DNA from 3 places in the Arthrobacter sp. BB-1 genome. Region 3 is predicted to be linked to each of the others. Evidence: riboswitches for the same ligand, from Rfam matches in the RefSeq annotation. Region 3 holds a riboswitch; each other region holds the start of a gene.
The links. A riboswitch is a leader RNA that binds a small molecule or an ion and turns the genes downstream of it on or off. The one in region 3 is predicted to bind S-adenosylmethionine.

Region 1 (3,353 bases), on a different contig from region 3:
AAAGTCACCGTCATGCTGGGGCACTCCGGCGTGGGCAAGTCAACCATGGTCAATGCGCTCACCGGGGCGGAACGGGCCACCGGCGGCGTGAACGCGGTGACCGGCCGGGGCCGGCACACGTCATCCTCCGCCCTCGCCCTGCGCCTCGCGGACGCGCCGTCCGGCAGCTGGATCATCGACACCCCCGGCATCCGCTCCTTTGGCCTGGCGCACGTGGACCCTGACCGGATCCTGCGCTCCTTCCCGGACCTCTCGCCCGGCACGGATGACTGCGAGCGCGGCTGCAAGCACACAGCCACTGCCGTGGACTGCGGGCTGGACGCATGGGTAGCGGGGGGCCACGCCGGCCCCACCGGGGCTGCCCGGCTTGCCTCGTTGCGGCGGCTGCTCGGGGCGGACCCGCGAATGGAAGCCCAGGAGGCCAAGGAGCTGGGCAGCGTCAACTGACGGGGCCCGGATCCCGGCAGAATCGTGCGCAGACGGTAGTTTGGAACCATGATCCAACCCGCTTCGAGCTACAACGATGACCTGCGCCTGGCCCATGTCCTGGCCGACTCAGTGGATGACCAGACCATGAGCCGCTTCAAGGCACTGGACCTCCACATTGAGACCAAGCCGGACCTGACGCCCGTCACCGATGCGGACAAGGCGGCCGAAGAAGCCATCCGCGGCCAGCTCTCCCGCTCCCGTCCGCGCGATGCCGTCCTTGGCGAGGAGTTCGGCAGCACCGGCCACGGCTCGCGGCGGTGGATCATCGATCCCATCGACGGCACCAAGAACTTCGTCCGCGGCGTTCCCGTGTGGGCCACCCTGATCGCGTTGGTGGACGAAGGCGAACCGGTAGTGGGTGTGGTGAGCGCTCCGGCCCTGGGCAAGCGCTGGTGGGCGGCGAAGGGCATGGGAGCCTACATGGGACGCTCCCTGGCAGCTGCCACCCGGCTCCGGGTGTCCAACGTTTCCAGCCTGTCCGACGCCTCACTGTCCTATTCGAGCCTTGGCGGCTGGAAGGAACGTGGAAACCTCAACGAGTTCCTGGGCCTCACCGAGGATGTCTGGCGGACCCGGGCCTTCGGCGACTTCTGGTCCTACTGCATGGTGGCGGAGGGTTCGGTGGACATCGCCTGCGAACCCGAGCTCAACCTCTATGACATGGCCGCCCTGGTGCCTATCGTCGTTGAAGCGGGCGGTCGTTTCACCTCGTTGGAAGGCGAAGACGGGCCGTTTGGCGGCAATGCCCTGGCCACCAATTCCATCCTGCACTCGGAAGTGCTGCGCCGGTTGAACCCGGACCTGGACGACCTCCTCTAACACTCCATTCTCCGAAGAATCAACGCCGGGCACCTCCAAAAGGAGGTGCCCGCCGTCGTTATCTTCGGTAAAAGCAGTCCTTTTCAACTGCGCGTAACAAAGCCCTTAACATTCCAGCCGGCTTTTAGCCTGCACGGGGTATGTCCTACGCTCTTAACCAGGTCACGAGTGCCAGCGCTAAACCCCGGTTTGCTGGCCGGCAACCCTCCATTCGCGGTGGGGTGCCCCGGGTGACGACCAGGCCGGTCCGGAACGGATGCGGCAAGCGCGGATTCCCCCAGCGGAGTCCTGTTCCAAAGTGAGGTCTCTGTGACAACTGCCACCGTCTCCCCCAGCGCCGCAATCCAGCCTGGAACCGCGGCACAGCCCGGACCGGCAGCACTCGTCGACCAGCGCCATGCGGCGGCCGGCCGTCCCCTGGCGGCAGTCACCGGCGCCGAAATCCAGGCCCCCCTGATCCATGGCGGGCACGTGCGGTACGCGAACCTCGACTACGGCGCGTCGGCCCCGGCGCTCTCCGTGGTGTCCGCCTACCTCAACGAAATCCTGCCCTTCTACGCGAGCGTGCACCGCGGAGCCGGCTACGCCTCCCAGATCAGCACCTCGGTGTACGAGAACGCCCGCGCCATCGTCCGGGACTTCGTGGGCGGCCGCCCGGACGATTCCGTGATCTTCACCCGGAACACCACCGATTCCCTCAACCTGCTGGCCGGCTGCCTGCCCGCTACAAGCGGCCGGGCCGACGGCGACGTCCTGTACCTCGACATTGAGCACCACGCCAACCTGCTCCCGTGGCAGGGCGTCCCCCACCGCAGCATCGTGGCGGCCGACACCATCGCGGGAACCATTGATGCCGTGCGTGCCGAGCTCCAGCACGGCGGGGTAAGCCTGCTCGCCGTCACCGGGGCGTCCAACGTCACCGGCGAGATCCTTCCCATCCGGGCCCTCGCCTCACTCGCCCACGAATACGGCGCAAGGATCGTGGTGGACGCGGCCCAGCTGGCGCCGCACCGCCGCATCGACATCACCGCGGACGACGTCGACTACCTCGCCTTCTCCGGGCACAAGCTGTACGCGCCCTTTGGGTCAGGGGTCCTTGTGGGCCGTCCGGACTGGCTGGACGCCGGGACCCCGCACCTTGCCGGCGGCGGCGCCGTCAAGGAGGCCAGGCTCGACGGCGTCAGCTGGGCCACCGGTCCGGCCCGCCACGAGGGCGGGTCACCCAACGTGCTGGGCGCAGCCACCCTTGCCCGCGCCACCCAGGTTATTGCGGAGCTGGATCCGGACCGATGGCACGCCCACGAGTCCGCCATCCGTTCCTTCCTGGTCGAAGGCCTGCAGGAGATCGACGGCGTGACTGTCCACCAGATCTTCAAGGACACCGATCCGGAGACTGACACGATCGGCGTGGTGAACTTCTCCGTGGAAGGCTACGACGCCGGACTGGTGGCGGCCTACCTGTCAGCCGAGCATGGCGTGGGCCTGCGTGACGGCCGCTTCTGCGCCCACCCGCTGCTGAAGCGGCTGGGGCTTCCGTCCGGCTCCCTCCGGGCCAGCTTCGGCGTGGGATCCCGCCTTGATGATGCCCAGCGGCTCCTGGCAGGTATCCGGGACCTTCGCAGCAAGGGGCTTGGCTGGGACTATGTGGTGGATGCGGGCCGATGGGTTCCCGCCAACGACAACCGCACCTACCCGCACTGGGCCCCCAACACCCCGGGGACGGCTGGCGCGGCCCCCTGCATCGACGACTGACCTGCGCACCGCCTGACGGCCGCCGCTCAGCCGTACCGGTCCGGTACGGTAAATTCGGAAGGTACCGACGGGACCTGACGAAGGAGGCCACGCGTGGCACGGGGTGGCCCCAGGCTGGATCACGGCCGGCGCCGGGAGCTCGGACAGAGCTTCCAGGACGGCGGCAAGCATTACCAGCGGGTGCGGCCGGGATATCCCGCTGAATCCGCGCAGTGGCTGGTGCCCCAGGGCGCCCGCGATGCACTCGATGTTGGTGCCGGCACCGGCAAGTTCACGGCGCTGCTCCTGGACAT
Region 2 (3,353 bases), on a different contig from region 3:
GCGGGGGACCACATTGTTGCCAGCCCCAGCCTGTACGGGGGGACCTACAACCTGTTCGCCCACACCCTGAAGAAGTTCGGCATCTCCGTCACCTTCGTGGCGGACCCGGACAACCTGGACCAGTGGCGGGATGCGGTCCAGCCCAATACCAAGCTCTTCTTCGCCGAAGTGGTGTCCAACCCCCGCCAGGACGTCCTGGACATTGAGGGCGTGTCCGGCGTTGCCCACGCGGCCGGTGTGCCCCTCATCGTGGACAACACCCTGTCCACGCCCTACCTCATCCGGCCACTGGAATGGGGTGCAGACATCGTGGTGCACTCCGCCACCAAGTACCTGGGCGGCCACGGCTCCGCGATCGCCGGCGTGATTGTGGACTCAGGCAACTTCGATTTCGGCAAGGACCCGGCCAGGTTCCCAGGTTTCAATACCCCGGATCCCACCTACAACGGGCTGGTGTACGCCAGGGACCTCGGCAAGGACGGTGCCCTGGGCGCCAACCTGTCCTACATCCTCAAGGCCCGCGTCCAGTTGCTCCGGGACCTGGGCTCCGCCGTCTCCCCGTTCAATGCCTTCCTGATCGCACAGGGCCTTGAGACCTTGAGCCTGCGCGTGGAACGGCACGTTGCCAACGCCACGGAAGTGGCGCGCTGGCTGGAAGGAAGGGACGACGTCGAATCGGTCGCCTATGCCGGCCTGCCCTCCAGCCCCTGGTACGAGCGCGGGCGCAAGTACGGTCCCAAGGGGACCGGCGCGATCGTCTCGTTCAACCTCGCCGGGGGAGCCGAAGCCGGCAAGCGTTTCGTGGATGCACTGGAGCTGCACTCCCACGTGGCAAACATCGGCGACGTCCGCTCCCTTGTCATCCACCCGGCGTCGACCACCCACAGCCAGCTCTCCCCTGAACAGCAGGCGGTAGCCGGCGTCACCCCGGGCCTGGTGCGGCTGTCGGTGGGGATCGAGCACATCGACGACATCCTGGCGGACCTGGAAGCCGGTTTCCGGGCCGCCAAGGAGGCAATCGGAGCCTAGCCGGAGGCAGAGGGGCGCAATACACGGAGGCGGGCCGGGGAAGTCACAACCAGTCACACTCTTGGCAGCAGGCAGGGGCTGTTTCGTACACTCGAACCAGGTCATGAGTGCCAGTGACAGCCCCGGCTTGCTGGCCGGCAACCCTCCTTCCGCGGTGGGGTGCCCCGGGTGAAGACCTGGCCTGCCGGTCATTCGACGGCGGGCAAGCGCGTAGAAGAGGTCTTGCCATGACGGTTACCGTCACCCGTACCACCGCTCCCGAACATGGGATTGTCCGTTATGCCCCCATCGGGGGGCTGCAGCTCGAGGCCGGCGGCTACCTCCCGGACGTCGTCCTCGCCTATGAAACGTGGGGCACCCTGAATGAGGACGGCAGCAACGCCGTCCTGATCGAACACGCCCTGACCGGAAGCACCCACGTGACCCGCGGCGACACCGATGAAGAAGGCTGGTGGGAGCAGCTTGCCGGCCCCGGCGCGCCGGTGGATACGGACCGGTTCTTCGTGGTGTCCGTCAACATTGTGGGCGGCTGCTACGGGTCCACCGGTCCGTCCTCGCCCGCGCCGGACGGCAAGCCCTGGGGTTCGCGCTTTCCGCTCGTCACCCTGCGCGACAGCACTGTGGCTGAAGCGCGGCTGGCCGACCAGCTGGGGATCAAGAGCTGGTTTGCCGTGCTGGGAGGCTCCATGGGCGGGGCACGCGCCTTGGAATGGGCCGTCACTTTCCCGGAACGCGTCCAGCGCTGTGCGGTTATCTCGGTGGGGGCAGCCAGCACCGCCGAGCAGATCGCCTTCGCCCAGGCACAGACCCTCGCGATCCGCCAGGACGCGAACTTCAAGGGTGGCGACTACTACGGTGGCCCTTTCCCGGAGGACGGCCTGGCCCTGGCACGGCGCATCGCCCACATCACGTACCGCTCCCCGGGGGAGCTGGATGGGCGGTTCGGCCGCGCGCCGCAGGCCCCCGAGTCTCCCTTCCAGGCTGCACAACTCGCTGCCCGCGGGCGTTACCAGGTGGAGAGCTACCTGGACCATCAGGGCACCAAGCTCGTCCAGCGGTTTGATGCCAACAGCTACATTGCCATCACCGAGGCCCTCATGAGCCATGACGTCTGCCGGGGGCGCGGACCCCTCGAGCAGGCCCTGGCCCGCTCCGAGGCGCGCTTCTTTGTGGCGGCCGTGGATTCGGACCGGCTCTATTTCCCGTCCCAGTCCCGTGAGCTGGCGCGGGCACTCCCGGGGGAGGTGGACGTCCACCTCATTGAGGCGCCCATCGGGCACGACGGTTTCCTCACCGAAATCGGCCAGCTGGGGAGCCAGTTGCGGGAGCACCTTTCGGCATAGGACCGGCCCTCGTGGACAGCCAGATGTGCATTATTGCAGATGGCCTCTGCATGATTCGCCGTTGAGCTCAGCGTTCAGGCGGACCATACTCGTTGGGACCCGGCGGTTCGTGGCCAAAATCACACGTATCCGCCACAGCCTGTCCCAGTGGTGTCGAAGAAGACGCCGAAGGAGTCATCAATGAGTACGGAAAAGTCCGCCGCACGGCGGCCCGAGGAAACCGACGTCAAGGCCTCGGGCCTGAGGAAAGTTGTTACGGCCTCCATGGCCGGCACCGTGGTTGAGTGGTATGAGTTCTTCCTCTACGCCTCCGCCGCCACTCTGGTGTTCGGCAAGATGTTCTTCCCTAATTCCGGAACCGAGCTGGACGGCATCATCGCAGCCTTCGTCACCTACGCCGTCGGCTTCGTCGCCCGCCCCATCGGTGGCATCGTCTTCGGCCACTTCGGTGACAAGTTCGGCCGCAAGCAGCTGCTGCAGCTGAGCATCATCCTGGTGGGTGTTGCCACCTTCCTCATGGGCTGCCTGCCGACATTCGCCCAGATCGGTTACTGGGCACCCGCCCTGCTGGTCTTCCTCCGCTTCGTCCAGGGCTTCGCCGTCGGCGGCGAGTGGGGCGGCGCCGTCCTGCTGGTCGCCGAACACAGCCCGAGCAAGTCCCGCGGCTTCTGGTCCAGCTGGCCGCAGTCCGCGGTGCCCATGGGCAACCTGCTCGCCACCGGCGTGCTGTTCACCCTTTCCTCAACCCTCTCCCAGGAAGCCTTCCTTGGCTGGGGCTGGCGCGTTGCCTTCTGGCTCTCCGCAGTGATCGTCATCATTGGCTACTACATTCGCACCAAGGTCCAGGACGCGCCCATCTTCATCGAGGCCCGCAAGGAAGTCACCGTCGAGCACAAGGGCTATGGCGTCGCAGAAGTCTTCCGCCGCTACCCGCGCGGCGTCTTCACCGCGATGGGCCTGCGTTTCGCGGAGAACATCCTG
Region 3 (3,353 bases):
CGGAGAGGTGCCGGTGCCGTAGCGGAACCCTAGATCTGCTTCAGCGCCTGCTCCAGGTCGCCGATGAGGTCGTCCACGTCCTCAAGCCCCACCGAAAGCCGCACCACGCCGTCGCTCAGGCCAATGGCAGCCCGCCCCTCAGGTCCCATCGCCCGGTGCGTGGTGGTGGCCGGGTGCGTGATGAGGGACTTCGCGTCGCCGAGGTTGTTGGAGATGTCGATGATCCGCAGGCCGTCCAGCAGCGCAAACGCTGCCTCCTTGCCCGAGCGCCCGCCGGAGGGGGCAAGTTCCAGGGTGAGGACCGTGCCGCCGGCGCTCATCTGCTTCGCCGCCAGCTCGTACTGCGGGTGCGACTTCAGGAGCGGGTACTTCACCCAACTGACGGCGGGCTGCTCCTCCAGCCATTCCGCAAGCCGCAGGGCAGTGGCGGAGGAATGGTTGACGCGCAGCGCCATGGTCTCCAGGCCCTTGGTGAGGACCCAGGCGTTGAATGCGGATAACGCCGGTCCGGTGTGGCGCATCAGCTGCTTCACCGGGCCGTCGATGAACTCCTTGGTCCCCAGGATGGCACCGCCGAGGACCCGGCCCTGGCCGTCGATGTGCTTGGTGCCTGAGTAGACAATTACGTCGGCGCCGAACTGCCCGCACCGCTGCAGCAGGGGAGTGGCAAAAACGTTGTCGACGACGACGGTCGCACCTGCCGCGTGCGCCAGCTCGCTGACCGCCGCGATGTCCACGATCTCCTGCATCGGGTTGGACGGCGACTCGAAGAAGACGGCAGTGGTGGGCTCGGACAGGGCGGACCGCCACTGCTCCAGGTCCGGGCCGTCCACGAAGACCGTCTCCACGCCCCAGCGCGGCAGGATCTCGTTGAGGATCACGAAGCAGGAGCCGAACAGGGAACGCGCCGCCACCACGCGGTCGCCGGCTGCCAGCAGCGCACCCAGGGCGGTGAACACCGCGGACATGCCGGACGCCGTTGCAAAGCAAGCCTCCGTGCCTTCGAGGAGGCGGAGCCGCTCCTGGAACGTGGCCACGGAGGGGTTGCCGTAGCGCGAGTAGACGAAGCGCTCGTCCTCGCCTGTGAAGGCACGCTCGGCTGCGGCGGCGGATTCGTATACAAAACCGGAGTTCAGGAAGACGGCCTCGCTGGTCTCCTGGAAGTTGGTGCGGTCCAGTCCGCCGCGGACGGCTTGGGTGTCGGGGCTCCAGCCGGCGGCGTCTTCGTTGAAGGTCACTTAGTTCTTTCCCAGGTTGGTTGGCAGGCCGCGGTTCTTCCAGCCGTTGACGGTGCGTTCTCCATAGCGGTCCGGCTCGCCTTCAAAGCCCTCCAGGACGTTGTAGGAGGTGAAACCGGCCTGCGTGGCAGCAATGGCGGCGGCGATGGAACGCTGGCCGGAACGGCACAGGAACACCAGTTCGGTCGACTTGTCCTCGGGCGCCTGCTGGCTAAGGTCGGTGATGAAATCGGGGTTGGGGATTCCGCCAGGGAAGGTCCACTGGATGAACAGCGGATCGTTCTCGGTGGCTTTGGTGTCCGGAATCCCAATGTGGGCCCATTCGCCCTCCGTGCGCACATCCACCAGGATGGCGCCCTGCTCCAGCTTTTCCCAGGCCTCGTGCGGGGTCAGGTCTCCGGCGTAGCTCATGCGTGGCCCTCGCCAGCGAACTCGAGTTCCTCGCCGTTGAGCCCAAGCTCGTCCACGGCGGTGGCCACTGCGGCGTCGGCGGAGGCAACGGCTGCCGGCAGGATCACAGCCTGCGCCACGATGGGTGTGGTGCCGTTGAACGTGACTGCGGGGCTTCCGTGGAGCACGTAGCCCTCGGCCAGGGCGGCTGAAATCCGCTCGCAGAAGGATCGGTCATCCGGCCCGGTGATAAGGCGGTAGGCCAGTTTTTCTTCGGGGGCAGGTGCGTCAGACATGACGGATCTCCTTCTCTCACGCTTGCAGCTCGAATGGGTCGATATGCCGAGTGTTCACCTGAGGCACCCCGCCGCGGAAGGAGGGTTGCCGACCGGCCAGTCAGGGCTTGGCGCCGGTACTCATTACTCCCCAAAAACGTAACACTTGCCGCCCGGTGCCGCACCGCCGTCGTCGTCATGTTGCGTAACTGAAGTACTCAGGGAGCCGCGGCGGCGCCAGGGTGCCGTCCGGCACCTTCTTTCAACGTACGACGACGGCCCCGCGGTGGGTGCCCCGAGCGGGGTTTCCATGCATCATCCCCACTTGGGTCAGCACCCAGGCCGAGCGGTACCGCCCGACGGGACCTGGGGGAGTGGCAGGATCAGTTGGTGGAGCAGGTGGTCCTGCCACTTCCCCGCTATTTTCAGGTACTCCGGCGCCACCCCGATCTCCTGGAACCCGGCCCGATGCAGGATTCGCCTCGATGCTGTGTTGTGGAGCAGGGTTGCTGCCTGGATACGGTGAAGGCCAAGCGCGGTGCGCGCATAGTTGGCTGCAAACAGGACGGCCGCCGTGCCGATCCCTTGTCCGGTGAGGCCGCCATCAACCCAGTAGCCTATGTTCGCACTGAGAAAGGGGCCGCGGACGATTCCAGTTAGGGTGACCGTGCCAACCACGCGACCACTCCTGCTGCGGGTACCCGCCCTGCCCGCACCGGCGTCGTCCTCCTTCACCAGGACCCAGGGGATCTCAGACCCCAGCATGTGCTGTCCGCGCTTGGTGCGGATGATTTCGGCCTGCTGCTCCGGCGTGAAGAAGGCGTCATCCCTTTCCGGCTCCCATGGCGCCAAGTGCCCGCGATTACGCTGGTATGCCGCCGCCAGGGCCGCGGCATCGCCGTCCTCAAGCAGTCGGATATGAAGGCCCTCGCGCAGGTAGCCGGTGCTGGTGATCACTAACCAGATGCCTTTCAGGAGGGCGCTGTGGTGCCGAAGGAGCGTTTTACTTTACTGAAATCTGAACGCTACAGGGGTGGACGCTGACTATCCCGCCTCCGGCGGCAGGTAGGGACCGCGGCAGGTAGGCAACGCGGCAGGCTGGCGGATAGGCGCCCGAGCGGATAGAGGGCGGGGGATAAACGGGAGGGTAAACAAACGGCGTGGACCGCCTGCCTGCCAGGCAGTGGTCCACGCCGGATTCGTTCTTACCCCAGCACCCTGGTGTGGTTCTTAGACGAGGCCGGGGTAGCTGGCCAGGATGTAGTCCGCAGCAGCGGGGCCTTTCATGCGGAGCCCGTTGTGGTCGGGTGCGATCCGGCGGCGGTTCATCGCGGCCCAGAAGGCGGCGTCCGGGCCGGGCTTTTGCTGGTTGATGAAGCACCAGCTGGTGTACAGGCCGTAAAGACGGTCACGGTCCAAGGTGGATTCCGCGGCCTGGTCGAGATAGGTG

Region 1: it holds a riboswitch for S-adenosylmethionine, as region 3 does, so the genes downstream of both, FHJ30_RS12860 (aminotransferase class V-fold PLP-dependent enzyme) here and FHJ30_RS18835 (DUF1737 domain-containing protein) in region 3, are expected to answer to the same signal.
Region 2: it holds a riboswitch for S-adenosylmethionine, as region 3 does, so the genes downstream of both, FHJ30_RS07255 (homoserine O-acetyltransferase) here and FHJ30_RS18835 (DUF1737 domain-containing protein) in region 3, are expected to answer to the same signal.

Annotation. Positions count from the first base shown of each region.
Region 1 covers NZ_VDEV01000022.1:222,283-225,635, forward strand. The annotation lists gene FHJ30_RS12850 (ribosome small subunit-dependent GTPase A) at 1-447, shown strand, start outside; gene hisN (histidinol-phosphatase) at 496-1,308, shown strand; SAM riboswitch class IV at 1,469-1,582, shown strand; gene FHJ30_RS12860 (aminotransferase class V-fold PLP-dependent enzyme) at 1,618-3,060, shown strand; gene FHJ30_RS12865 (class I SAM-dependent methyltransferase) at 3,154-3,353, shown strand, end outside.
Region 2 covers NZ_VDEV01000012.1:239,327-242,679, forward strand. The annotation lists gene FHJ30_RS07250 (bifunctional o-acetylhomoserine/o-acetylserine sulfhydrylase) at 1-1,029, shown strand, start outside; SAM riboswitch class IV at 1,129-1,244, shown strand; gene FHJ30_RS07255 (homoserine O-acetyltransferase) at 1,257-2,372, shown strand; gene FHJ30_RS07260 (MFS transporter) at 2,553-3,353, shown strand, end outside.
Region 3 covers NZ_VDEV01000033.1:251,919-255,271, reverse strand. The annotation lists gene FHJ30_RS18845 (O-succinylhomoserine sulfhydrylase) at 30-1,238, opposite strand; gene FHJ30_RS18840 (rhodanese-like domain-containing protein) at 1,239-1,649, opposite strand; gene FHJ30_RS18835 (DUF1737 domain-containing protein) at 1,646-1,924, opposite strand; SAM riboswitch class IV at 1,938-2,052, opposite strand; gene FHJ30_RS18830 (GNAT family N-acetyltransferase) at 2,234-2,860, opposite strand; gene FHJ30_RS18825 (hypothetical protein) at 3,134-3,353, opposite strand, start outside.